DNA from 2 places in the Mesorhizobium sp. KR1-2 genome. Region 1 is predicted to be linked to the other one. Evidence: predicted binding sites of a transcription regulator. Region 1 holds the regulator's gene; the other holds the start of a gene.
The links. Region 1 encodes HrcA, which represses chaperone genes, less so after heat shock. Its sites were predicted from a motif close to GTTAGCACTCNCNNNNNGNGAGTGCTAAC; they were not measured.
Positions count from the first base shown of each region.

Region 1 (11,574 bases):
GCATCCGACACCAGCGCCACGCTTCTGCCCGCCTCCAGAGTCTCGATCAAGCGCGGGCCGGCCTCGGCCGCATTGTGCTCGTGATAGGGGGTGGGGCGCTGGCGGATACCGTAGCGGTCGAGCAGCACTCGGGTGACGCGCGTGTCCTCGCAGGCAAGCACATCCGCGCCGGCCAGCGTTTCCAGCGCGCGCAGCGTGATGTCGCCGAGATTGCCGATAGGCGTGGCGACGAGATAGAGCGCCACCTCCAGCGGCCGGGCCACGACCTCCGTCTGCCCGATCATGTAGCTTTTCCTGCCGCTGTCCGTCGTCACGCCTGCTTATCTCCTGCTGGTTCTCTTTCGCATGGGTAGCGGTGCGTTGCAAAAAGCCTTTCGCGCCACGGCGCGAATTTTGCCGCAATCGGGTCGAAACCTGTGGACCGAGTCGGAAGCGTTTCGCTGCGGCGCAGCCTTCCGACGCCACGGTCAAAAGGCTGGAAGCACAATGCCCAATCGCTTCGATGTATTCCTGTCGCGTCTGGAAAGGGGCCGCTCGTCCGAGCGCTCGTCAAACGCGGTAGGCGACCAGCACCGCACCGGCGGCAATCAGCGCGATGCCAAGCCAGTTCGCGCCGGTCAGCCGCTCGCCAAGAAAAACAACGCCGAACACCGCGACAAGAACCACGCTTAGCTTGTCGATCGGCGCCACCTGCGCGGCCTGGCCAAGCTTCAGCGCGCGGAAATAGCAGAGCCACGATGCGCCTGTGGCGCACCCGGACAGGATCAGGAAGGCATAGGTCTTCGTGGAGATCGAGCCGAGCGCCTGCGCTTGGCCCGTCGCGACGACGATGCCGGCGGTCACCAGCAGGATGACGATGGTGCGGATCAGCGTGGCGAAGTCCGAATTGATGTTTTCCACGCCGACCTTGGCGAAGATGGCGGTGAGAGCCGCGAAGGCGGCCGACAGCACCGCCCAGAACTGCCAGGATGAGTAGATGGTCATGGCCTCATTTCTCCGCCGGGACGTTGGTGCAAAGGCTGTAGCATTTTGGGCGGGAATTGGGGATGCGTCTTCGTGATCGCCGCGGCACTCAGCCCGTTGTGGTCATGGCCGTACATCGTTTGCACCGCTGGCTCGTTGTCACGGGAGAGGCATGGATTCCCGACACTCTCCGCTCACTCCGTTCGCTCACGAGGTCGGGAATGACGGCGTTGAGAAGCCTCCGCATTAATGTGGTCGAGAGGTCGCACAGCATTCCAGCCGTCATTCCCGACCTCGTGAGCGAGTGAAACGAGCGGAGAGTGCCGGGAATCCATGCCTCGACATACCCGCCGCCGCTACGGATCAGAAGATTTTTCGCGCCTGGAAAATTGGCGCAGCCGCCTCTCACCGCGCCAGATCGGCCACCACGGCATCGAGCACGATCATGCCGGATGGCGTGGCGCGCAGGCGCGAATTGCCCACGGGCGCGATCAGCCCTTCGCCCTGCAGGATCGACATGCGCGCCGGAGACAACTCCCGGCCCGACAGCGCCTCGTAGCGGACGAGGTCGATGCCTTCGACAAGCCGCAGCCCCATCAGCAGGAATTCGTCGGCCTCCTCAGAGCGGGTCAATATCTCGCCGCCGGTGATGCCGTGGCCCTTTGTCTCGACCAGATCGAGCCAGGTTTCCGGCATCTTCTCGGCAATCGTCACCACGCGCTGTCCGTCCTCGACGAAACGGCCATGCGCGCCGGGGCCGACGCCGACATATTCGCCGTAGCGCCAGTAGGTCAGGTTGTGCCGGCTTTCCGCGCCGGGCCTGGCATGGTTGGAGATCTCGTAGGCCGGCAGGCCGTGCGCTGCCGTCACTTTCTGCGTCACCGCGTAGAGTTCGGCCGACGCTTCCGCGTCCGGCAGCTCGAATTTGTGCGCGGCATAGAGCGCGTGGAAGCGCGTGCCTTCCTCGATGGTGAGCTGGTAGAGCGACAGATGGTCGGCGGCGTGGTCAATCGCCTGCTTGAGCTCCGCCGCCCAGGCCTCGGGCGTCTGGCCGGGCCGGGCATAGATCAGGTCGAAAGACATGCGCGGGAAGATTTCGCGCGCCAGTTCGATGGCGTGGAGCGCTTCCTCGACATTGTGCAGCCGGCCCAAAAAACGCAGATCGGCGTCGTTCAGCGACTGCACGCCGAGCGAGACGCGGTTGACGCCTGCGGTGCGGTAGCCGCGGAAGCGCTCGGCCTCGACGGAGGAGGGGTTGGCCTCCAGCGTGATCTCCACGCCCTGCCGCACGGTCCAGTTGGCGGCGACCGCGTCGAGCACGGCGGCCACCGTCTGCGGCTTCATCAGCGAGGGCGTGCCGCCGCCGAGGAAGATACTGGTCACCTCGCGCGGCCCGGTGCGCTGGCGCATCGTCGCCAACTCGGCTTCGAAGGCGCGGACAAAACGCTCCTGGTCCACCGGCTGGTGGCGGACATGGCTGTTGAAGTCGCAATACGGGCATTTGGCCGCGCAGAAGGGCCAATGGATGTAGACGCCGAAGCCCGGTTCCCTGTTGGTCAATATCGCGTCCTTCACGCCGAGCCGAGCATGGCGCGGGCAAATTTCTGGAAGGCGCGGGCGCGGTGCGACAGTGCCTTGTCCTGCCCCGGCTTCCAGCCGTGTTTTTCCTCGGCGGTCATCTCGCCGAAGGTCTTGTCATAGCCTTCCGGCAGGAAGACCGGGTCGTAGCCGAAACCCTTCTCGCCGCGCGGCGGCCAAACCAACTGGCCCTCAGCCTCCCCGCGGAAATATTCGGTGTGACCGTCCGGCCAGGCCACGCAGATGACAGCCACGAAGCGGCCGCTGCGCTTGTCGGGCGAGACGGCGCCTGCCTCGTTCATCGCATCTTCCGTGCGCTGCATGGCCATGCCGAAGTCGCGGCCGCCGTCGGGCTTCTCGGCCCAGTTGGCGGTGTAGACGCCGGGCTGGCCGTCGAGCGCATCGACGCACAGGCCGGAATCGTCCGACAGCGCCGGCATGCCGGTGGCGGTCGCGGCGGCCAGTGCCTTGATGGCGGCGTTTTCCTCGAACGTGGTGCCGGTCTCGTCGGGCTCGGGCAGGCCGAACTCCCTGGCCGACTTTGCCTTGAAGCCGAACGGCGCCATCAGGTCGGCGAATTCGCGCAGCTTGCCGTCATTGTGGCTGGCGACGACGATTTCCCGTTCGGTCAGAATGCGCATTCAAATACCCCAGATACGTGGTTCGGCGATCTCCAGCGAATTGCCGGACGGATCGCGGAAATAGATGGATCGGCCGCCATTCGGCCACTCGAAATCGGCCTCGATAGCGATGTTGCTGGCCTCCAGATGGGCCTTCCATCGCTCGATTTCATCGGCAGTGCCCGAAAAGCAGAGGTGCCCCTGGCCCACCGTGCCATGCGGCGGCACCGGAAGTTTTGCGTCCGGCGCCGGCGGATGACGGGTGGCGTCCGCGTTGAACAGCAGGAGCACGCCTTGCCCGCAGCGGAAGAAGACGTGCCGGCCCGGCACCTTGGCAATGCGCTCCAGCCCCATCACCTCGCCGTAAAACGCCTCCGCCGCATCGAGATCGGCGACGTAGAGGGCGCTTTCGAGGATGCCGGAGAGGTGCATCGCTGGCTCAGGCCACCGCCATCTGCTGAAGGTCGACCAGCCGCGAAATACCCTTCTTGGCCAGCGCCATCAGATTGGCGAATTCTTCTTCGGTGAAGGGCGCGCCCTCGGCCGTGCCCTGGATCTCGACGATGCCGCCCTTGCCGGTCATTACGAAATTGGCGTCGGTGCCGGCCGCGGAGTCTTCCGGATAGTCGAGGTCGATCACCGGCTGGCCCTCATAGATGCCGCAGGAGATCGCCGCGACATGGTCCTTCAGCACCTTGGAGACCGAAACCATCTGGCGCGCTTCCATCCAGCGCAGGCAGTCATGCAGCGCCACCCAGCCGCCCGTGATTGCGGCGGTGCGCGTTCCGCCATCGGCCTGGATGACGTCGCAGTCGACGGTGATCTGCATCTCGCCCAGCGCCTGCAGGTCCACGACCGCGCGCAAGGAACGGCCGATCAGCCGCTGGATCTCCAGCGTGCGGCCGCCCTGCTTGCCGGTGGCGGCCTCGCGGCGCATGCGCTCGCCCGTGGCGCGCGGCAGCATGCCGTATTCGGCCGTTACCCAGCCCTTGCCGGTGTTGCGCATCCAGCCGGGAACCTTTTCCTCGAGGCTTGCCGTGCACAGCACGTGCGTGTCGCCGAATTTGACGAGGCAGGAGCCCTCCGCGTGCTTGGAGACGTTACGCTCGAAGGAGATGGGGCGCATTTCGTCGAACTGGCGTTTGGAGGGGCGCATACGGTTCTTTCTTCGTAAAGAGCGATAATCCGGCGGCTTGTAGCGTCATGCGGGTTTCGGCGCAAAGGAAAACACGGCGGCCGCCGCATGGTTGTGTTCCAGCGAAGGGAATCTATATCTTGATTCCAGAGGTTTGGTGAAACCATGACGAAGCCGGTGCAGGATCCGATATTGCAGACTCTCGATATGCGCTCGCGCGACATATTCCGCCGCATCGTCGAGTCCTACCTGCACGACGGTGAGCCGGTCGGCTCGCGCAACCTGGCGCGCATGCTGCCGGCCACGCTCTCGCCTGCCACCGTGCGCAACGTCATGAGCGACCTGGAGCAGCTCGGCCTCATCTATGCGCCGCACATTTCGGCCGGCCGCCTGCCCACGCAGCAGGGACTGCGCTTCTTCGTCGACGCCTTCATGGAGCTTGGCGACCTGTCGGAGGAGGAGCGGCGTTCCATCGAGACGCAGCTCAAGGCCGCCAGCAGCGGCGCCACGCTGGAGCAGATGCTGATCGACGCCAGCCAGATGCTGTCGGGCCTGTCGCGTGGTGCGGGCCTGGTGCTGGCGAGCAAGAACGAGGTGCCGCTGAAGCACATCGAGTTCATCCAGCTCGACCCGCGCCGGGCTCTGACCATCATGGTGTCGCAGAATGGCGACGTGGAGAACCGCGTCGTGGAGTTGCCCGCGGGCGTCACCGCCTCTCAGCTTATCGAGGCTTCCAACTATCTCAACGCCCATGTCCGGGGACGCACGTTGGCAGAGGCCAGGGACGAGATCGCCCGGCTGAAGGACGAGACCAAGGCCGCCCTCGACACGCTGTCGCAGGAATTGGTGCAGCGGGGCCTGGCCGTGTGGGCGGGCGCCGACAGCGGGCTGCCGGCGCGCCTTATCGTGCGCGGCCGCGCCAATCTTCTGGAAAACCTCACCGCGCAAGCCGACATCGAGCTGCTCAAGCATCTGTTCGAGGACCTCGAGACGCAGGAGGGCATGGTCCAGCTTCTCGACCTCGCCGAGGCGGGCTCGGGCGTGCGCATCTTCATCGGCTCGGAAAACAAGCTGTTTTCGCTCTCCGGCTCCTCGCTGGTCGTCGCGCCCTATCGCGACAAGGATGCCCGGGTCATCGGCGCGCTCGGCGTCATCGGCCCGACCCGGCTGAACTATGCCCGCATCGTGCCGATGGTCGATTATACGGCGCAGCTCATCTCCCGCATGCTCCGCTGATACCGGGGAACCCCGGCACCCCTTGAACCGTTCGTGAGGCGACAAGAAACGCGCGGCGCGATATGATCGCTGCTGTGCGGGTCACGGATCGTCGTGGCGTCATGCTCGCGCCGGGACGTATTCCGATGGCCGTGTCCAACAGCGGAGGAACGGTAATGGCAAGTTTCCACGTGATGGCAGGTGCTTCTCAGAGCTACAACCGCGTGGCGGTGCGCAAGATCAGCTTTTCCGACGTCCTCGTTTCGCTGCGGCAGGGTGCCGAGGACTTTTGGGAGAAGCCGTCGCATTATGTGTTCATGTGCGTGTTCTATCCCATCATCGGCGTGTTCCTGATGACGTGGACTTCGGGCAACAATGCGCTGCCACTGCTGTTTCCGCTGGCTTCGGGTTTTGCCCTGCTCGGGCCGCTGACAGCATTGGGTCTCTACGAGATCAGCCGCAGGCGTGAACTTGGCATTGATTCATCTTGGCGCCATGCGTTCGACGTCCGCCGCTCGCCAGCGCTACCTTCGATCGCGGCTGTCGGCATCTGGCTTTTCATCCTGTTCGTCACCTGGCTGCTTAGCGCCAAGACGCTCTACGTCTCCCTCTTTGGGCCTGAAGTGCCGGCCTCGATAGGCGGCTTCATACATGACGTGTTCAGCACGCGGAGCGGGCACGAGCTGATGCTGTGGGGCAACCTGATGGGGCTCGGCTTCGCCATCGTGGCGCTCGCCACCACCGTGGTCGCCTTTCCGCTATTGCTCGACCGCGACGTCGGCGTCGTGGCGGCGATCGAGACCTCGGTGCGCACCGTGCTGGTCAACCCGCTGCAGATGCTGTTCTGGGGCCTGATCGTGGCGGTCCTGCTGGTGATCGGCTCGATACCCATCTTTGCGGGACTGGTGGTCGTCCTGCCGATCCTGGGGCACGCAACCTGGCATCTCTACCGCAAGGTGATCGAGCCGGCGAAGACGAACGCAAAGGCGACGGCCGAACGGCGGCGGCGCGCAGCCTGACGGCGGCGATGGTTATGCAAACGGGCCGACCGGCACAAGCTGCCGGCGCGGCCCTCAGGAGGAACTATGGCACTGGAGGAACTTAAGGCACAGATCAGCCTGCTCATGGCGCAGATGGTCGACCAGCCCGAAGACGCCCATGAGATCCAGGAGCGCATTCGCGAAACGCTCAACGAGCTGCGCGCAATGGGCATGCCGTTGCCGGCCGATCTCGTGAAGCTCGAAAAACAGCTCGACGCCGGGTTCGATACGGCCGAAGGCTGAGCGGACAGGGGCGGTTCAGTTCCGCGAGCCGTTGAGCTGAATGTCGAAGTCGACCATGTCGAAATAGAGCGGCGTGCCAGCATCCATGCCATAGGCGGAGCGCTGGACGCTGCCTTGTACGTGGAAGGTTATGCTGCGCCCGGTGCGCTCGCCGACGGTGGCGGTGAACTCCGCCGGGTGGGTCTTGCCCCGCGCGGTAAGCTGGCCTTCGATGCGTGCGGTGTCGTCGCCGGTTCGCGTCACCTTGGTAGAGCGGAACCGGATCTCCGGATAGGCATCCGCATTGAACACGGCATCCGAGCGCAGGAACTTGTCGATCCTGGCCTCGCCCGTACTGACGCTGGCCGGCATCAGCTCGAACTGCACGCTTGAGCGCTCGAAGTCGTGCGCGTCGATGCGGAACGTCCCGTGGAACTTGCCGAAGTCGCCCGTGATGCCTCCATTTCCGCCGACTTCGCCGATATGGAAGCCGATATGCGAGGACGGCTCTATGCGGTATTGCCCGGCGGCCTCCGACAGTGCGTCGGCATGCGCCGGGCTGGCCAGCCCGACGAGGGCCAGCGCCAGTCCGCCGCCGGTTGAAATCATGGAGTGGTTGGGCATTCTCTACCTCCTGGCGGTTTCCCGCCGTCTGGTCTCTTCTTCCCCGCTTGGCTCGTTTCCCCTCATGTTGAGCATGCGCCTCAGGACGCCGTCGCGCAGCCAGAAATGATGGTGCAGCGCCGCCATCATGTGGCCGGTGGCGATCGCCGCCGTGGCATAGGCAAGCCACTGGTGCGTCACCCGCCAAAAATCCTCCGCCGCTTCGGACCTGAGCATCGGCAGGTCGGGCACCACCGCCAGGTCGAAGGCGAAGCTCGGGATACGGAGCGTGGAGGTCGAAACCAGCGCCCAGCCGGTCAGCGGCACCACCAGCATAAGCAGATAGAGCGAAGCCTGCACGCTCTTGGCGGCCAGCCATTCGCCCTGCCCAAGCGAGGGCGGGCGCTGCGGCCACCTGTTTGCGCCGGCCCACAGCAAGCGCAGCGCCGCCAGCGCCAGGATGAGGAAGCCGAAGGACTTGTGCCACTGGATCAGCGTGAACTGCAGCGCCATGCTTTCGATCCAGCGCGGCACCAGCCCCAGCAGCATCTGCCCGACGAAAAGCGCCGCGATCGTCCAGTGGAACAGGATCGCGATCGATCCGTAGGAATCGTCCCGATTGCGCAGCATCGTCCTTATCGCCGGCGTTTTCGACCGGGAGGATAGCGCAAGGAGCCGGCATATCATCCTTGCTCCGGATTATTTGATCGGCGCAGGCGCCTTCTGGCCGCCAGCAGGAGAAGCGGTGTTGGCCCATTCCAAAAGGCGCGGCGGCGTGCGATTGTCCGCCCCCTGATCTGTTCGAGACCCCATGATCCCATGACCCTTGCCGGATTTCTTGCCTACAGCGGCGCACTCGCCGTTGCAGCCGCCATTCCCGGACCCGGCGTCACCGCGCTCGTGGCGCGTGCGCTTGGCTCCGGCTTCCGTTCGTCGCTGGCCATGTCGGTCGGACTGATCTGCGGCGACCTCACCTATCTCACGGCCGTGGTGCTTGGCCTGGCGCTGGTGGCACAGACCTTCGGCACCGTGTTCCTGGTCATCAAGTGGTTGGGCGTCGCCTATCTTGCCTATCTCGCCTGGACCTTCTGGAGGAGCGGCATCACGCCGGAGAACATCGAGGCGCGCAAAGGCAAGGGCGGCATGTTCGCCGCCTACTTCTCGGGGCTGACCGTCACGCTGGGCAACCCCAAGACGATGATCTTCTATCTGGCGCTGACGCCGACGCTGGTGGACCTGCGCACCATCACGCTTGCCGATTACGGCGTGCTGGCCGTTCTGACCGTGCTGGTGCTGCTCGTGGTGCTGGTGCCCTATCTGGCGCTGGCGGCCAAGGCGCGCTGGCTGCTCCGGACGCCGCGCGCGCTCAAGGCGCTGAATCGCACCGCCGCAGCCTTCATGGCCGGCGCGGCGGCAGCCATCGCGGCCCGCTGAAGTCTTACAATCCGCAATAGGATTTTATAGATGCCGCTCCTGAGAGAATTTCATTCTCTTGGGTGCGGCTTTTCGGCATGCCCGCCACTCGGTTTTTTCCAGGCTCCGCCCTATTCTTGGTTGGAGAAGTCTTTTCAAGCAATCGACAGTGGAGCAGTCCTCATGAACAAGCCCGCCATCAATACGCGCGCGCCCGGGCGCGGCCGCGTCTACGGCTCGATCACAGAGACGGTCGGCGACACGCCCCTGGTGCGGCTCGACAAGTTCGCGAAGGAGAGGGGCATCGTTGCTAATCTCATCGCCAAGCTCGAGTTCTTCAACCCCATCGCCAGCGTCAAGGACCGCATCGGCGTGGCCATGATCGAGGCGCTGGAGGCGGCGGGCAAGATCACCCCCGGCAAGACCACGCTGATCGAGCCGACCTCGGGCAACACCGGCATTGCGCTGGCCTTCACGGCCGCCGCCAAGGGCTATCGCCTGATCCTCACCATGCCAGAGACGATGTCGATCGAGCGCCGCAAGATGCTGGCGCTGCTCGGCGCCGAGCTGGTGCTGACCGAGGGCGCCAAGGGCATGAAGGGCGCGATCGCCAAGGCCGACGAGCTGGCCGCCACCATCCCCGACGCGGTCATCCCGCAGCAGTTCGAGAACCCGGCCAATCCGGAAATTCATCGCCAGACGACGGCTGAGGAGATCTGGAACGACACCCATGGCGAGGTGGATATCCTGGTTTCCGGCATCGGCACCGGCGGCACCATCACCGGCGTTGGCCAGGTGCTGAAGCAGCGCAAGCCCGAGGTGAAGGTCGTGGCGGTGGAGCCGGACGCCTCGCCGGTTTTGTCCGGCGGCCAGCCGGGCCCGCACAAGATCCAGGGCATCGGCGCCGGCTTTGCGCCGAAGGTCCTCGACACCTCGATCTACGACGAGATCGTGCGCGTCACCAACGAGGATGCCTTTGCCGCCTCGCGGCTACTGGCCAAGCTCGAAGGCGTGCCGGTCGGTATCTCTTCGGGTGCGGCCCTGCATGCGGCGAGCATCATCGGCGCGCGTCCTGAAAACGCGGGCAAGAACCTTGTCGTGGTCATTCCCGACTTTGCCGAGCGCTATCTGTCGACGGCGCTGTTCGAGGGGCTGGGCGGCTGAACCGAAGCGGCTGGACCGTCGAAAAAACCGGTGTGGTGAAGCGACCGCCCGGTTGAGCGGCGCAGCATTTGCGGTCAAGACTCCGCCAGCCGGCATAAGCCGGCGGCGGAGGATTTCATGTACAAGCTCTATACGCGTCCCGGCAGCGGCGGTTTCGTCGCGGAAGCTGCGTTCGCGCTGGCCAATGTGCCCTACGAACGGATCAACGTCGCCAAATCGGAGGCGGCCGATCCGCAATTCCTGAAAGTCAGCCCGCTGGGCCAGGTGCCGGCGCTTGCGCTGCCCGAAGGCGGCACGATGACCGAATCCGCGGCCATCTGCATCCTGCTGGGCGAGCGTCATCCGGAAGCGGGGCTTGCGCCTGGCCTGGGCGAGGAAGCGCGCGGCGACTTCCTGCGCTGGATGGCATTCATGTCCTCCACGCTCTATCCGGCCGTGCTGCGCCGCTACTATGCGCCGCGCTACACGGCCGATCCCGAGGGTAAGGTTGCTGTCGAGGACGCAGCCGTGGCCGAGATCGACCGCGGTCTCGGCATCGTCGACGGCGCGCTCGAGGGGCGCGACTGGCTGGTGGGCGACAGCCTCTCGCTGGCGGATGTCTATCTGCTGATGCTCTATTCCTGGCACCCGCAGCCCGAAAAGGCGCGCGCGGCGTTGCCGAATGTGGAGAGGGTTTGCGCCGGGTTGCGGAAGCATCCGGTGATCGAAGAACTGAACGCCGCCCACGAGATGTGGTGAGGCTTCAGCCAAGAGGTGGCTGCAAGGCCGCCGCTAGCGGCTGGCGGCGGTCGCCAAGGCTGCCCGCTTCGCCTGCAGGAACCGCCTGACCGCCGGGTCGGGTTCGAGGCCGATGGCGCGCTCATATGCGGCGTCGGCCGCGGGCCGATTGCCAAGCCGCTCCAGCACGTCGGCGCGCGCCGCCCAATAGGGTTGGTATTCGGCAAGGCGCGGGTCGTCGCCGACGTGGTCCAGCATGCGCATCGCCTCGTCGGCTCGCCCGGCCAGCGCCACCGCAACGGCGTGGTTGACCGCCACCACGGGGGAGCGGGTGAGGGTGGCAAGCGCCGCATAGAGACCGGCAATCGCGGTCCAGTCGGTTGCGCCGAGATCGAGACGCGCCGCATGCGCCGATTGTATTGCCGCTTCCAGCTGGTAGCGGCCAACCTTGCCCATGCGCGCGGCGGAATGCAGCAGGGCTTCGCCCTCGGCGATCATGCCAGCATCCCAGAGGGCGGTGTTCTGTTCGGCGAGCGGCACGAAATCGCCGCTCGCGCTGCGGCGGGCGTGGCGGCGCGATTCCGCAAACAGCATCAGCGCCAGCAGGCCCAGCGCTTCCGGCTCTTGCGGCATAAGCGATGCCACCAGCCGGCCAAGCCAGATGCCCTCGTCGGCGAGGCCTCGGCGACGGCTCTCTGTTGCGGTCGGATCACTCCAGCCCTCGGCATAGGCGGCGTAGATCGCTTCCAGAACGGCATCCAGCCGCTCGTCGAGCTCGGCGCGCTCCGGAATGCGGAAGGGAATTCCGGTCTGCCGGATGCGGCTCTTTGCGCGGACGAGCCTCTGGCCCATCGTGGCCGGCGGCACCAGGAACGCAGCGGCGATGATTGCCGCATCGAGGCCG
Region 1 covers NZ_JBDZDS010000001.1:42,164-53,737, forward strand. The annotation lists gene rsmI (16S rRNA (cytidine(1402)-2'-O)-methyltransferase) at 1-314, opposite strand, end outside; gene ABLE85_RS00255 (EamA family transporter) at 550-984, opposite strand; gene hemW (radical SAM family heme chaperone HemW) at 1,369-2,526, opposite strand; gene rdgB (RdgB/HAM1 family non-canonical purine NTP pyrophosphatase) at 2,535-3,182, opposite strand; gene ABLE85_RS00270 (VOC family protein) at 3,183-3,593, opposite strand; gene rph (ribonuclease PH) at 3,601-4,317, opposite strand; gene hrcA (heat-inducible transcriptional repressor HrcA) at 4,462-5,532, shown strand; gene ABLE85_RS00285 (DUF2189 domain-containing protein) at 5,688-6,530, shown strand; gene ABLE85_RS00290 (hypothetical protein) at 6,597-6,794, shown strand; gene ABLE85_RS00295 (YceI family protein) at 6,810-7,397, opposite strand; gene ABLE85_RS00300 (cytochrome b) at 7,401-8,006, opposite strand; gene ABLE85_RS00305 (LysE family translocator) at 8,196-8,810, shown strand; gene cysK (cysteine synthase A) at 8,973-9,953, shown strand; gene ABLE85_RS00315 (glutathione S-transferase family protein) at 10,071-10,691, shown strand; gene ABLE85_RS00320 (DUF6596 domain-containing protein) at 10,725-11,574, opposite strand, start outside.

Region 2 (11,574 bases), 710 kb from region 1:
GAAATGGTGCTGGCCATGTCGCCGCTGACTCTGAGGAGCCGCATCCTCTGGCACATTTCCGAGGAGGTCGAGCATGCTTGCGCGGGGCGTCCGGCGCAGATCTGGATGAAGATGAACTCGCTGGTCGACCCGATCATCATCGACGCGCTTTACGATGCCAGCCGGGCCGGCGTGGAGATCGACCTGGTCGTGCGCGGCATCTGCTGCCTTCGGCCGCAAGTGCCTGGCCTTTCAGAGAACATCCGCGTCAAATCGATCATCGGCCGCTTCCTGGAGCACAGCCGTATCTATTGCTTCGGCAATGGTCATGGCCTGCCTTCCGACGACGCCGTCGTCTATATCGGCTCGGCCGATCTGATGCCGCGCAACCTTGACCGGCGCGTCGAAACCATGGTCCCGATCACCAATCCGACCGTGCACGAGCAGGTGCTCGGCCAGATCATGCTGGGAAATATCATGGACAACCAGCAAAGTTTCGAAGTATTGGCAGATGGAACCTCGCGGCGTGTCGTGCTGGACGAGGGCGAAGAACCGTTCAACGCTCAGGAATATTTCATGACAAATCCTAGCCTGTCCGGACGGGGCGACGCATTGAAGTCGCATGCGCCCAAGCGCATCGCACAGTTCAAGCGCCGCAAGAAGTTGAACGCGTAAGGTAGGACGCGCACCTGTCGATTTGGTCGAAATGGCGCCTGAAACAGCCTGCAAAGTGTTCTTTGCGCGATTTTTGCGCTTGGGGCACTCCGATCTCGCGGAGGGCCTGAAGATGGCGAGCGTTCCCCGTGCCTTCGTTTCTCGTGTCGGGCCCGACGGCCTAATTCCGTTTCGATCAAGTCGATAGGCCCTGACCCTATGATCGCACGCTCCCAAGGCCGACTTCAGGACCGTCGGCCGGTTTCCATCATAGATATCGGTTCGAACTCGATCCGCCTTGTCATCTACGAAGGCATAGCGCGCTCGCCGACCATTTTGTTCAACGAGAAGATGCTGGCCGGCCTCGGGCGCGGTATCGTCACGACCGGCAAGCTCGATCCCGACGGCGTCTCGCGCGCGATCGAGGAATTCCGCCGGTTTCGCGCACTGTCGGATCAGGCTGGCGCCGGCGATCTCTATGTCATCGCGACGGCCGCAGCACGCGAGGCCGAGAACGGCATCGATTTCATCCACCGGGCCGAAAAGATCCTGCGCACCGAGATCCGCGTTCTGAGCGGGCGCGAAGAAGCCTACTATTCGGCGCTGGGTGTCATTTCCGGTTTCCATCCTGCCGAAGGCATCGCCGGCGACCTTGGCGGCGGCAGCCTCGAGCTGGTCGACGTTGCGGGTGAGCGGATCGGCGACGGCATCACGCTGCCGCTCGGCGGCCTGCGTTTGCAGGACATGGCCAAGAACTCGACGGCCGCGGCCGCGAGAATCGCCCGCGAGGAACTCGCGCGCGCCAAGCTGCTGAAGGGCGGCCAGGGCAGGGTCTTCTATGCCGTTGGCGGCACCTGGCGAAATCTCGCCCGACTGCACATGAACATGACCAACTATCCGCTCAGCGTGATGCACCACTATGAGATGGACATCGAAAGCTCCTTGCCTTTTCTCCGGCAAGTGGCCAAGGGCGACATCGACAAGGTCAAGGGCATCGAGGGCGTCTCCAAGGTCCGTCGCTCGCTGCTGCCGTATGGCGCGGCCGTGATGCTGGAAATCATCGCCGCGATGCAGCCGTCGAAGATCGTGGTGTCTGCGCTCGGCGTGCGCGAAGGCTTCCTCTATTCGCTGCTGTCGCCGCGGGAGCAGAAGCTCGACCCGCTCATCTCGGCCTCGGAAGAGCTGGCGGTGCTGCGGGCGCGCTCCGTCACCCATGCGCACGAACTGGTGCAGTGGACCGGACAGACCTTCGCCACCTTCGGCATCGACGAGACCGAGGACGAGGCGCGTTATCGCCACGCCGCCTGCTTGCTGGCCGATATCGGCTGGCGGGCGCATCCGGAATATCGAGGCACGCAGTCGCTCAACATCATCGCGCATGCCTCCTTCATCGGCGTGGACCACCCCGGCCGCGCCTATCTGGCGCTGTCCAACCTCTATCGACACGAGGGCCTGTTCAACGACGGCAGCGTCGCCGAACTGAGGTCGCTGGCCACGCCGGGTTATCTGGAGCGTGCGCGGCTTCTGGGCGCCATGTTCCGCGTCGTCTATCTGCTCTCGGCTTCCATGCCGGGCGTCATCCCAAGGCTGCGCTGGGAAAGGCTCGACAATGACACGCTGGCGCTGGTGATTCCCCGCGAATGCGGCGACCTGCTCGGAGAGCGTCCGGCCGGGCGGCTTGCGCAGCTCGGCAAGCTCGCTGGGCGCAAGCTCGTCATGGAAATCGAGGGCGAGCCGCCCTTCATTTCCGCCAAGTAGCTTGAATGAAAAAAGGCCCGGATCGACCGGGCCTTTTCTTTTGCGCAGGAGTTACCCTTTTTCAGCCGCGCCGTGCGTCGACCGAGTAGGCGCCGGGCCCGAAGGAGGCCAGGACCAGGAAGCCGCCCGCAATCGCAAGGTTCTTCTGGAAGTTGATGAGCTGCATGACGTCCGCCCAGTTCATGTGGGCAACGAGCGCGGCGGCTACGCTGAAGATCGCCAGGACCCAGGCGGCAATGCGGGTCTGAAAGCCGATCAGGATGGCGAGGCCGCCGACAAGTTCGACGAGGCCGATGATGACCGCAGTGGCCGTCGGCATCGGCAGGTTGTAGCTGGCGAAATAGCCTGCCGTTCCGGCGATGTTTGTCAGCTTGCCGAAGCCGGCAAGGATGAACATGATCGATAGCAGGATGCGGCCGATGAGTACGATGACGCTGTTGGGCATGTTTCTTCCCCTGAGATGATGTCGATACCGCGAAGTAACGCGGAACCGGATTCAACACGAGATCGAAACTTCCGAACGCATTGTACACCGTTTCAGATCCAATCGACACTCCGCGTACACAGCTGCGGCGTGTCGATCGGTCCTTCGCCGGGGAAGCGATGGCCGGTCAGCCCGGCCGGGTCATGTCCTCCGGGCGAACCAGGCGGTCATAGTCGGCCTCGGTAACGAGGCCGGTCGCCAGGGTTTCCTCGCGCAGCGTCGTGCCGTTCTTGTGCGCCGTCTTGGCGATCTTGGCAGCGTTGTCGTAGCCGATGGTCGGGGCCAGCGCGGTGACCAGCATCAGGGAGCGTTCCAGCGCAGCCTTGATGTTGTCCTCGCGGGCCTCGATGCCGACGACGCAATTGTCGGTGAACGAGATCGCCGCGTCGGACATCAGCTGCACCGACTGCAGGAAGTTGTAGGCCATCAGCGGGTTGTAGACGTTGAGCTCGAAGTGGCCCTGGCTGCCGGCAAAGGTGATGGCGGCATTGTTGCCGAACACCTGCACGCAGACCTGCGTCAGCGCCTCGCACTGCGTCGGGTTGACCTTGCCCGGCATGATCGACGAGCCCGGCTCGTTTTCCGGCAGCGAGAGCTCGCCGAGACCCGAGCGCGGGCCCGAGCCAAGGAAGCGGATGTCGTTGGCGATCTTGAACAGTGCCGCTGCGGCAGCGTTGATGGCGCCGTGGCTGAACACCATGGAATCGTGGGCAGCCAGCGCCTCGAACTTGTTCGGGGCGGTGACGAAGGGAATGCCGGTGATGGCGGCGATGCGCTCGGCCACCTTCTCGGCGAAGCCGACCGGCGCGTTGAGGCCGGTGCCGACGGCGGTGCCGCCCTGCGCCAGCTCGCACAGGCCCGGCAGCGTCATCTCGATGCGCTTGATGGAGGAGGCGACCTGCGCGGCGTAGCCGGAGAATTCCTGGCCGAGCGTCAGCGGCGTAGCATCCTGCGTGTGGGTGCGGCCGATCTTGATGATGTGGTCGAAGGCCTTGGCCTTGGCGTCGAGTGCGGCATGCAGGTGCTTGAGCGCCGGCAGCAGGTCATGCACGATCCGCTCGGCGCAGGCGATGTGCATGGCCGTCGGGTAGGTGTCGTTCGACGACTGGCTCATGTTGACGTGGTCGTTGGGGTGCACCGGCTTCTTGGAGCCCATGACGCCGCCGAGCAGTTCGATTGCCCGGTTGGATATGACCTCGTTGGCGTTCATGTTGGACTGGGTGCCAGAACCGGTCTGCCAGACCACCAGCGGGAAGTGGTCATTGAGCTTGCCGTCGATGACTTCCTGGGCGGCCTGCACAACGGCCTCGCCGATCTTCGGGTCGAGGCGGCCGAGCGCCATATTGGCTTCAGCTGCGGCGCGCTTGACGATGCCGAGCGCACGGACCACCGAAAGCGGCTGCTTTTCCCAGCCGATCTTGAAATTGCCCAGCGAACGCTGCGCCTGCGCACCCCAATAGCGGTCGGCCGCAACCTCGATGGGGCCGAATGTATCGGTTTCGGTTCTGGTGTGATGAGCGCTCATGGGCCGCCTCCAGGAAAAATGTACAATGCTGGCAACGGCCTACCGCTTTGCACAATAGGCTTCAAGTGCTGAATGGGGAGGACGCCGATCCTAATCGGTTCAAAGCAGCGAGCGTGCCGTGGGCGCCAGCCGCAGCCGTTCCGAGGGCCGGGTAAAGTGGTGTTTTAGGGCAGGCAGAACCCCGCGCGTCCAGACCGGGTCTTCCATCAGAGCCACTTCATGGTTGGCCAGCGCCAGGGCGTCCGCGAAGCTCTGGAAAATGACGAACACGTTCTCCTCCGCGCGCACCGGCAGGCGCGGGAAGGTGTTTACGGCGTGTTCGGTGACGAAGGCCGCCAGCAGAGGGCCGCCATGCAGGCAAAGCAGCGGCTCTGCCTCTTCAATCATCAGTGTCACGAATTCATTTTCCGTTTCCGGGGTGACATGGAAGATCGTGGCAGCGATGACGGCGAAGGAGGCCATCTTGCATCGCGTCTCGCGTTCCTTGCCCGCAAGATCGAAAGCTGCGCCGGGCCACGCGGGCCTAAGCAACAGCACGTCGTCGGAATCGACCATGGTGGCATTGGCGGCTTCCCGGTGTTCGGCCCAGACCGGCCCCTCGTAGAATGCGGCGAGGGCAGCGCGGCGGAGCGCCATGTCCTGGAAGCCGCGCAGCCATACGAAGCGGTCCGGCCAGTCAAGGTCGCGGAATTGCCCGATGACGGCCATGCCGACCGCCTCCTGGCTCTCGACGAAATGGGAATCGAAAAGACGGATCAGTTCCTCGCGCCGCCCGGGATGCAGCCGGTACTGCCGAAGCTCCACGACCGGCGAGTACAAGCGCGGCCGCTCGAATAAGCTCTGTAGTGCCAGTTTCTCGACCATCACCCCTCCAAAACAGGTCGGTTATCCTGTTTTCATAACAGACCGGTTGTCCGGTTTTGTCAATCTGGCTAGTGTCAGGATCAAACGGGGGCTCTCAACAATGCCAACAACGGGACTGTCGCGCAGGCGAACCAACGACCCGGAGGGGCTGCGCCAGCGCGTTCTCGACGCCGCCGAGGAAGCCTTTCAGGCGCGCGGGTATCACGCGACGAGCCTCGGCGACCTTATGAAGATCGCCGGCGTCACCGGCGGGGCGCTTCACCACCATTTCCCCACCAAGAAGGTGCTGGGATTGGCCGTTATCGACGAGCGGGTGGCTGCGGCGGTCGAGGAAACCTGGATCAGGCCGATAGAGCAGGCTGCGTCCGCGCGCGAGGGCGTGTGCGCTACCTTTGCAGCGGTGGCGGCCGAACTGGAGCAACAAGGTTTTGTTCGCGGCTGTCCGCTCAACAACCTGGCGCATGAGCTGTCGCTGGCCGATTCCGATTTCCGCACGGCACTGGCCCGCATCTACGCCGCCTGGCAGGCGGCCATTGCGCTAAAGCTCCGCAGCGACCAGGACGTAGGTGCGGAGGAGCCGAAGACCGATCCGGAGCGTTTCGCGGCACTTGCCGTCGCCACTTATTCGGGCGCCATGGCGATCGCCAAGGCGACGCAGGACGTAGGCGTGCTGCTGTTGTGCGCAAGTCAGTTCGCCGGGGAAGTGGTCGTCATCTGAGTGCGTTCGGCGGGCCGGTCGCCCTCGGGCCAGGCAACTCGAGTTCCGCATTCGGACAAACAAAAAGGGCGCCGCGAGGGCGCCCTTTCCGTAAGCCTGAGGTGGCTGGACTTAGAAGTCCATGCCGCCACTCAAGCCCGCTTGCGGGCTTGAGCATCTTTAGACTCAATGGGCGTGCTTTATGGATTTCCTTAGAAATCCATGCCGCCCATGCCGCCCATGCCACCGCCGGGCATGCCGGGCATGGCAGCGCCGGAGTCCTTCTTCGGAGCTTCGGCGATCATGGCCTCGGTGGTGACCAGCAGGCCGGCAACCGAAGCGGCGTCCTGCAGAGCCGTGCGAACGACCTTGACCGGGTCGACGATACCGAAGGCGATCATGTCGCCGTACTCGCCGGTCTGGGCGTTGTAGCCGAAGGTCGCCGTCTTGTTCTCGAGGATCTTGCCGGCAACGATCGAAGCTTCCGCACCTGCGTTCGCGGCGATCTGGCGGGCCGGAGCCTGCAGAGCGCGACGGACGATGTTGATGCCAGCAGCCTGGTCGGCGTTCTCGCCTTCCGCCTTGATGGCGAGCGAAGAGCGCAGCAGCGCAACGCCGCCGCCCGGAACGATGCCTTCCTCGACGGCCGCGCGGGTCGCGTTGAGGGCGTCGTCGACGCGGTCCTTACGCTCCTTGACCTCGACCTCGGTCGCACCGCCGACGCGGATCACTGCAACGCCGCCAGCGAGCTTGGCGAGACGCTCCTGCAGCTTCTCCTTGTCGTAGTCCGAAGTGGTCTCTTCGATCTGCTGCTTGATCTGGGCAACGCGGCCCTGGATCTCGGCCTTCTTGCCGGCGCCGTCGACGATGGTGGTGTTCTCCTTGGAGATCGACACCTTCTTGGCGCGGCCCAGCATGTTGAGGGTCACGTTCTCGAGCTTGATGCCGAGGTCTTCGGAGATGACCTGGCCACCGGTGAGGATGGCGATGTCTTCCAGCATGGCCTTGCGGCGGTCGCCGAAGCCCGGAGCCTTGACGGCGGCGATCTTCAGGCCGCCACGCAGCTTGTTGACGACCAGCGTGGCCAGAGCCTCGCCTTCGACGTCTTCCGAGATGATGAGCAGCGGCTTCGAGGTCTGCACGACGGCTTCGAGAACCGGCAGCATGGCCTGGAGGTTCGACAGCTTCTTCTCGTGGAGCAGGATGTAGGCGTCATCCAGCTCGGCAACCATCTTGTCCGGGTTGGTGACGAAGTAGGGCGACAGGTAGCCGCGGTCGAACTGCATGCCTTCGACGACCTCGAGCTCGGTCTCGGCGGTCTTGGCTTCCTCGACGGTGATGACGCCCTCGTTGCCGACCTTCTGCATCGCTTCGGCGATCATCGAGCCGATTTCCTTCTCGCCGTTGGCCGAGATGGTGCCGACCTGGGCAACTTCTTCCGAGGTCTTGATCTTCTTCGAGCTCTTGACGAGGTGGGTGACGACTTCCGAAACGGCCAGGTCGATACCGCGCTTCAGGTCCATCGGGTTCATGCCGGCGGCAACGGCCTTGTGGCCTTCCTGAACGATCGACTGAGCCAGGACGGTCGCGGTCGTGGTGCCGTCGCCGGCGATGTCGTTGGTCTTCGAGGCAACCTCGCGGACCATCTGCGCGCCCATGTTCTCGAACTTGTCCTCAAGCTCGATTTCCTTGGCGACCGAAACGCCGTCCTTGGTGATGCGCGGCGCGCCGAACGACTTGTCGATCACGACGTTGCGGCCCTTCGGGCCGAGCGTCACCTTGACGGCGTCGGCGAGGATGTTGACGCCGCGCAGCATGCGCTCGCGGGCATCACGGGAAAACTTTACTTCTTTGGCAGCCATTTTAAAGCTCCTGGAGAGGGCCTTTGCGGGGCCCGAAATGCAAAAATTTTATGGGTGCGGGTGAGCTGAAATTCAGCCGATGATGCCCATGATGTCGGATTCCTTCATGATCAGAAGGTCTTCGCCATTGAGCTTCACTTCAGTGCCCGACCACTTGCCGAACAGGACGCGGTCGCCAGCCTTCACATCGAGCGGAACCAGCTTGCCGGAGTCGTCGCGGGCGCCGGAGCCAACGGCGATGATTTCGCCTTCCTGCGGCTTTTCCTTCGCGGTGTCGGGAATGATGATGCCGCCGGCGGTCTTCTCTTCGGACTCGACCCGACGAACGACCACGCGGTCATGAAGCGGGCGGAACTTCGACTTTGCCATTTTGGTTATCCTTGGTGCGGATGTTAAAAACGATGTTTCCGTCCGGGTCACCGGACCGTGGTTAGCACTCGCTTGGGGTGAGTGCTAACGCGTGGATGAGATAAGCCGGGGTTACGCCCGAGTCAAGAAGCGCCACTGCCTGCATGCATGGAATTACCCAGTTTGGGCGGGGTGCAAATCATAGTCACGGCGAGCGGAGCTGTTGTTGACTGCCGCGTGAACTGATCATTCACCATGACCGCGTCGCTAGGGCTGCGGGAGCGCGGAGAGTTGCGATATGCTGCTGTTTTCCCAGGGCTGCCGCACTGGAAGTTCGCTGTATCACAAGAATGCGACCGTCACACCTTGCCGCTTGAATAGTAAGCACGCTCATAATATATCGCGCTCATGGATTTTGAAGGTACGGAGAGGCTGGGCTTTCTCATTCACGACGCGGCGCGGCTTATGCGCCGGCGTTTTGAAACGCTCGGTAGCGGCTATGGTCTGTCATCGGCGCAGTGGCGGCTGCTGGTGCGCGTGGTGAAGGACGAGGGGGTCGCGCAGGCGCGACTCGCAGAACTTTTGGAAGTTGAGCCGATCAGTGTGTCGCGGCTTGTCGACCGGATGGAGGAAGGCGGCTGGGTCGAGCGTCGGCAAGACGTCAGCGACCGGCGCGTACGCATGATTTTTCCAACTGACAAAAGCCGAGAGGCTTTTGGGGCGATCAGAGGCGTTGCCGGCGAAGTCTTCGAACAAGCCCTGACGGGCTTGTCTCCAGATGAACGCAAGTCGGTCATCCGCGGGCTCGCGACGATCGTAAACAATCTTTCGGACGGCGAAGCGCCGTGCCAGCAACAGGCAATGAATAAAGGTGCAGCAGCATGAACGCCGTGTCGAAGCTCAAGGATGAGGTGACCGAAGTCGAAGCAGACACGCTCTCGCCGCCGGTTACGGCCGCGCCGCTGGCGCAGCCCGCGCCAGCGCGCAAGCGCCGCAAGGGGCGCTTGTTCCTGATGTCGGCGCTCCCCTTGGCGTTGGTTGTCGGTGGCGGCTATGTCTGGGTCACCGGTGGTCGTTACCAGGAAACCGAGAACGCCAATCTGCGTCAGGCCAAGGTGTCGATCGCCTCGCAGGAGGCCGGTCGCGTCGTCAGCGTCAACGTCGCCGACAATCAGATGGTCAAGGTGGGCGACACCCTTTTCGTCGTAGATCCCGAGCCCTATCGGATCGCGTTGGCACAGGCGGATGCGGCTCTGGCCGCGGCCCGGCTCAATGTCGAGCAACTGCGCGCGGCCTATAGCCAGGCTCTTGCGCAGGAGCGCGTGACGGCCGGCGACGTGACCTATCTGCAGTCGCAGTACGATCGCGCCTCTGCGCTGGTGAAGCGCGGCATCAATTCGGAGTCGACCCTCGACGAGGCCCGGCGAGACCTGACCAAGGCGCAGGATCAGCATACGGCGGCCGTGCAGGGCATTGCCAGCGCGCGTGCTGCGCTGGCCGGCAATCCTGCTATCGAGACCGACGAGCATCCCACCGTGCTGGCCGCGCTCGCGACCCGCGACAATGCCGCCTATGCGCTGGCGCAGACCACGGTGCGCGCGCCTGCGGACGGCATGGTCGCCCAGGCCTCGTCCTTCAAGGTCGGTCAGTTCGTCGGGGTCGGCACGCCGTTGTTCAGCCTGGTCGAGACCGACGACATCTGGGTCGACGCCAACTTCAAGGAAACGCAGCTTACCAACATGAAGCCGGGGCAGACGGCCGAGATTACGCTCGACACCTATCCCAACCACCCGCTCAAGGCCACGATCGAGGCCATCGGTGCGGGTACGGGCGCGGAGTTTTCGCTTCTGCCCGCGCAGAACGCCACCGGCAACTGGGTGAAAGTCACCCAGCGTATCCCGGTGCGGCTGAAGGTCGACACCAGCGGTCTCGACGTGGCACTGCGCACCGGCATGAGCGCCACGGTGTCGGTCGACACCGGGGTCAGCCGCGGGCTTCCGGGCCTGCTGTCGAGCGCGGTCGCGGCCGACAACGTAAAGTAAAAGTCATTTCATACGGGCGCTCGCCGTGGCGGGCGTCCGAACGCACAGGTCTGCCTTAGATGACCCCGACAACCCACACCGAAGTCCCGCATCGCGGGCTGATCACGGTGTCGATCATGCTTGCGACGATCATGCAGGTGCTCGACACCACGATTGCGAACGTCGCCCTGCCTTCTATGGTGGGCGACCTTGGTGCGTCGGCCGACACCATCAACTGGGTGCTGACCTCCTACATCGTTGCCGCGGCAATCATGACGCCGGTGACCGGCTGGCTGTCCGACCGCTTCGGGCGCAAGGAGCTGTTCCTGACCTCGGTCGTCGGCTTCACGGTCTCCTCCATGGCCTGCGGCGTCGCGTGGAGCCTGGAAAGCATGGTGCTGTTCCGCCTGCTCCAAGGCGTGTTCGGCGCGGCGATCGTGCCGCTGTCGCAGACCTTCCTGCTCGACATCAACCCGAAGGAACGCCACGGCCAGGCCATGGCGCTGTGGGGCGCCGGCATCATGGTCGGCCCCATCATCGGCCCCACGCTGGGTGGCTGGCTGACCGAAAGCTTCAACTGGCGCTGGGTGTTCTTCATCAACCTGCCGGTCGGCATCATCGCCTTTCTCGGATGCGCCGCCTACCTGCCGGCTGCCGCCAAGCGCTTGCGCGGCTTCGACTTCTTCGGCTTCGCCATGCTCAGCCTGGGCGTCGGCGCGCTGCAGCTCATGCTCGACCGCGGCGCCGAGGTGGACTGGTTCTCCTCCGTCGAGATCTGGATCGAGCTCGGCCTGTCGATCATCGGCTTCTGGGTTTTCATCGTGCACCTGCTGACAGCCGAGAACACCTTCATCGACGTGAATATCTTCAAGGACCGCAACTTCGCGACCGGCCTGGTGTTCATCTTCGTCATCGGCGTCATCCTGCTGGCGAGCCTCGCGCTGCTGCCGCCGATGCTGTCGAAACTGTTCAATTATCCGACCATCACCACCGGCCTGGTCATGGCGCCACGCGGCGTCGGCACCATGATCTCGATGCTCATGGTGGGACGGCTGGTGCGCGTCATCGACGCGCGGCTGCTGGTGGTCACTGGCTTGTTGCTGACGGCACAGTCGCTCTACACCATGTCCGGTTTCTCGCCGCAGATGGACTCCCACCTCATCCTTGTCACGGGCGTGGTTCAGGGCCTCGGCCTCGGGCTGGTGTTCGTGCCGTTGTCGACGGTGGCTTTCGCCACGCTCGACGCGCGCTACCGCACCGACGCGACGGCTCTCTTCAGCCTTGTGCGCAACATCGGTTCGTCCATCGGCATCTCGGTGGTGACTGTGGTGCTGACCCAGAATGTCCAGATCAATCATTCCGAGCTCATCGCCAACATCACG
Region 2 covers NZ_JBDZDS010000001.1:754,110-765,683, forward strand. The annotation lists gene ABLE85_RS03635 (RNA degradosome polyphosphate kinase) at 1-654, shown strand, start outside; gene ppx (exopolyphosphatase) at 853-2,391, shown strand; gene ABLE85_RS03645 (DoxX family protein) at 2,453-2,836, opposite strand; gene fumC (class II fumarate hydratase) at 3,003-4,400, opposite strand; gene ABLE85_RS03655 (NIPSNAP family protein) at 4,500-5,264, opposite strand; gene ABLE85_RS03660 (TetR/AcrR family transcriptional regulator) at 5,365-5,982, shown strand; gene groL (chaperonin GroEL) at 6,174-7,823, opposite strand; gene groES (co-chaperone GroES) at 7,896-8,192, opposite strand; gene ABLE85_RS03675 (MarR family transcriptional regulator) at 8,580-9,056, shown strand; gene ABLE85_RS03680 (HlyD family secretion protein) at 9,053-10,213, shown strand; gene ABLE85_RS03685 (DHA2 family efflux MFS transporter permease subunit) at 10,273-11,574, shown strand, end outside.
Region 2: groES (co-chaperone GroES) is a predicted target of HrcA. The motif match lies at 8,253-8,281, and genes of this name have one in related genera.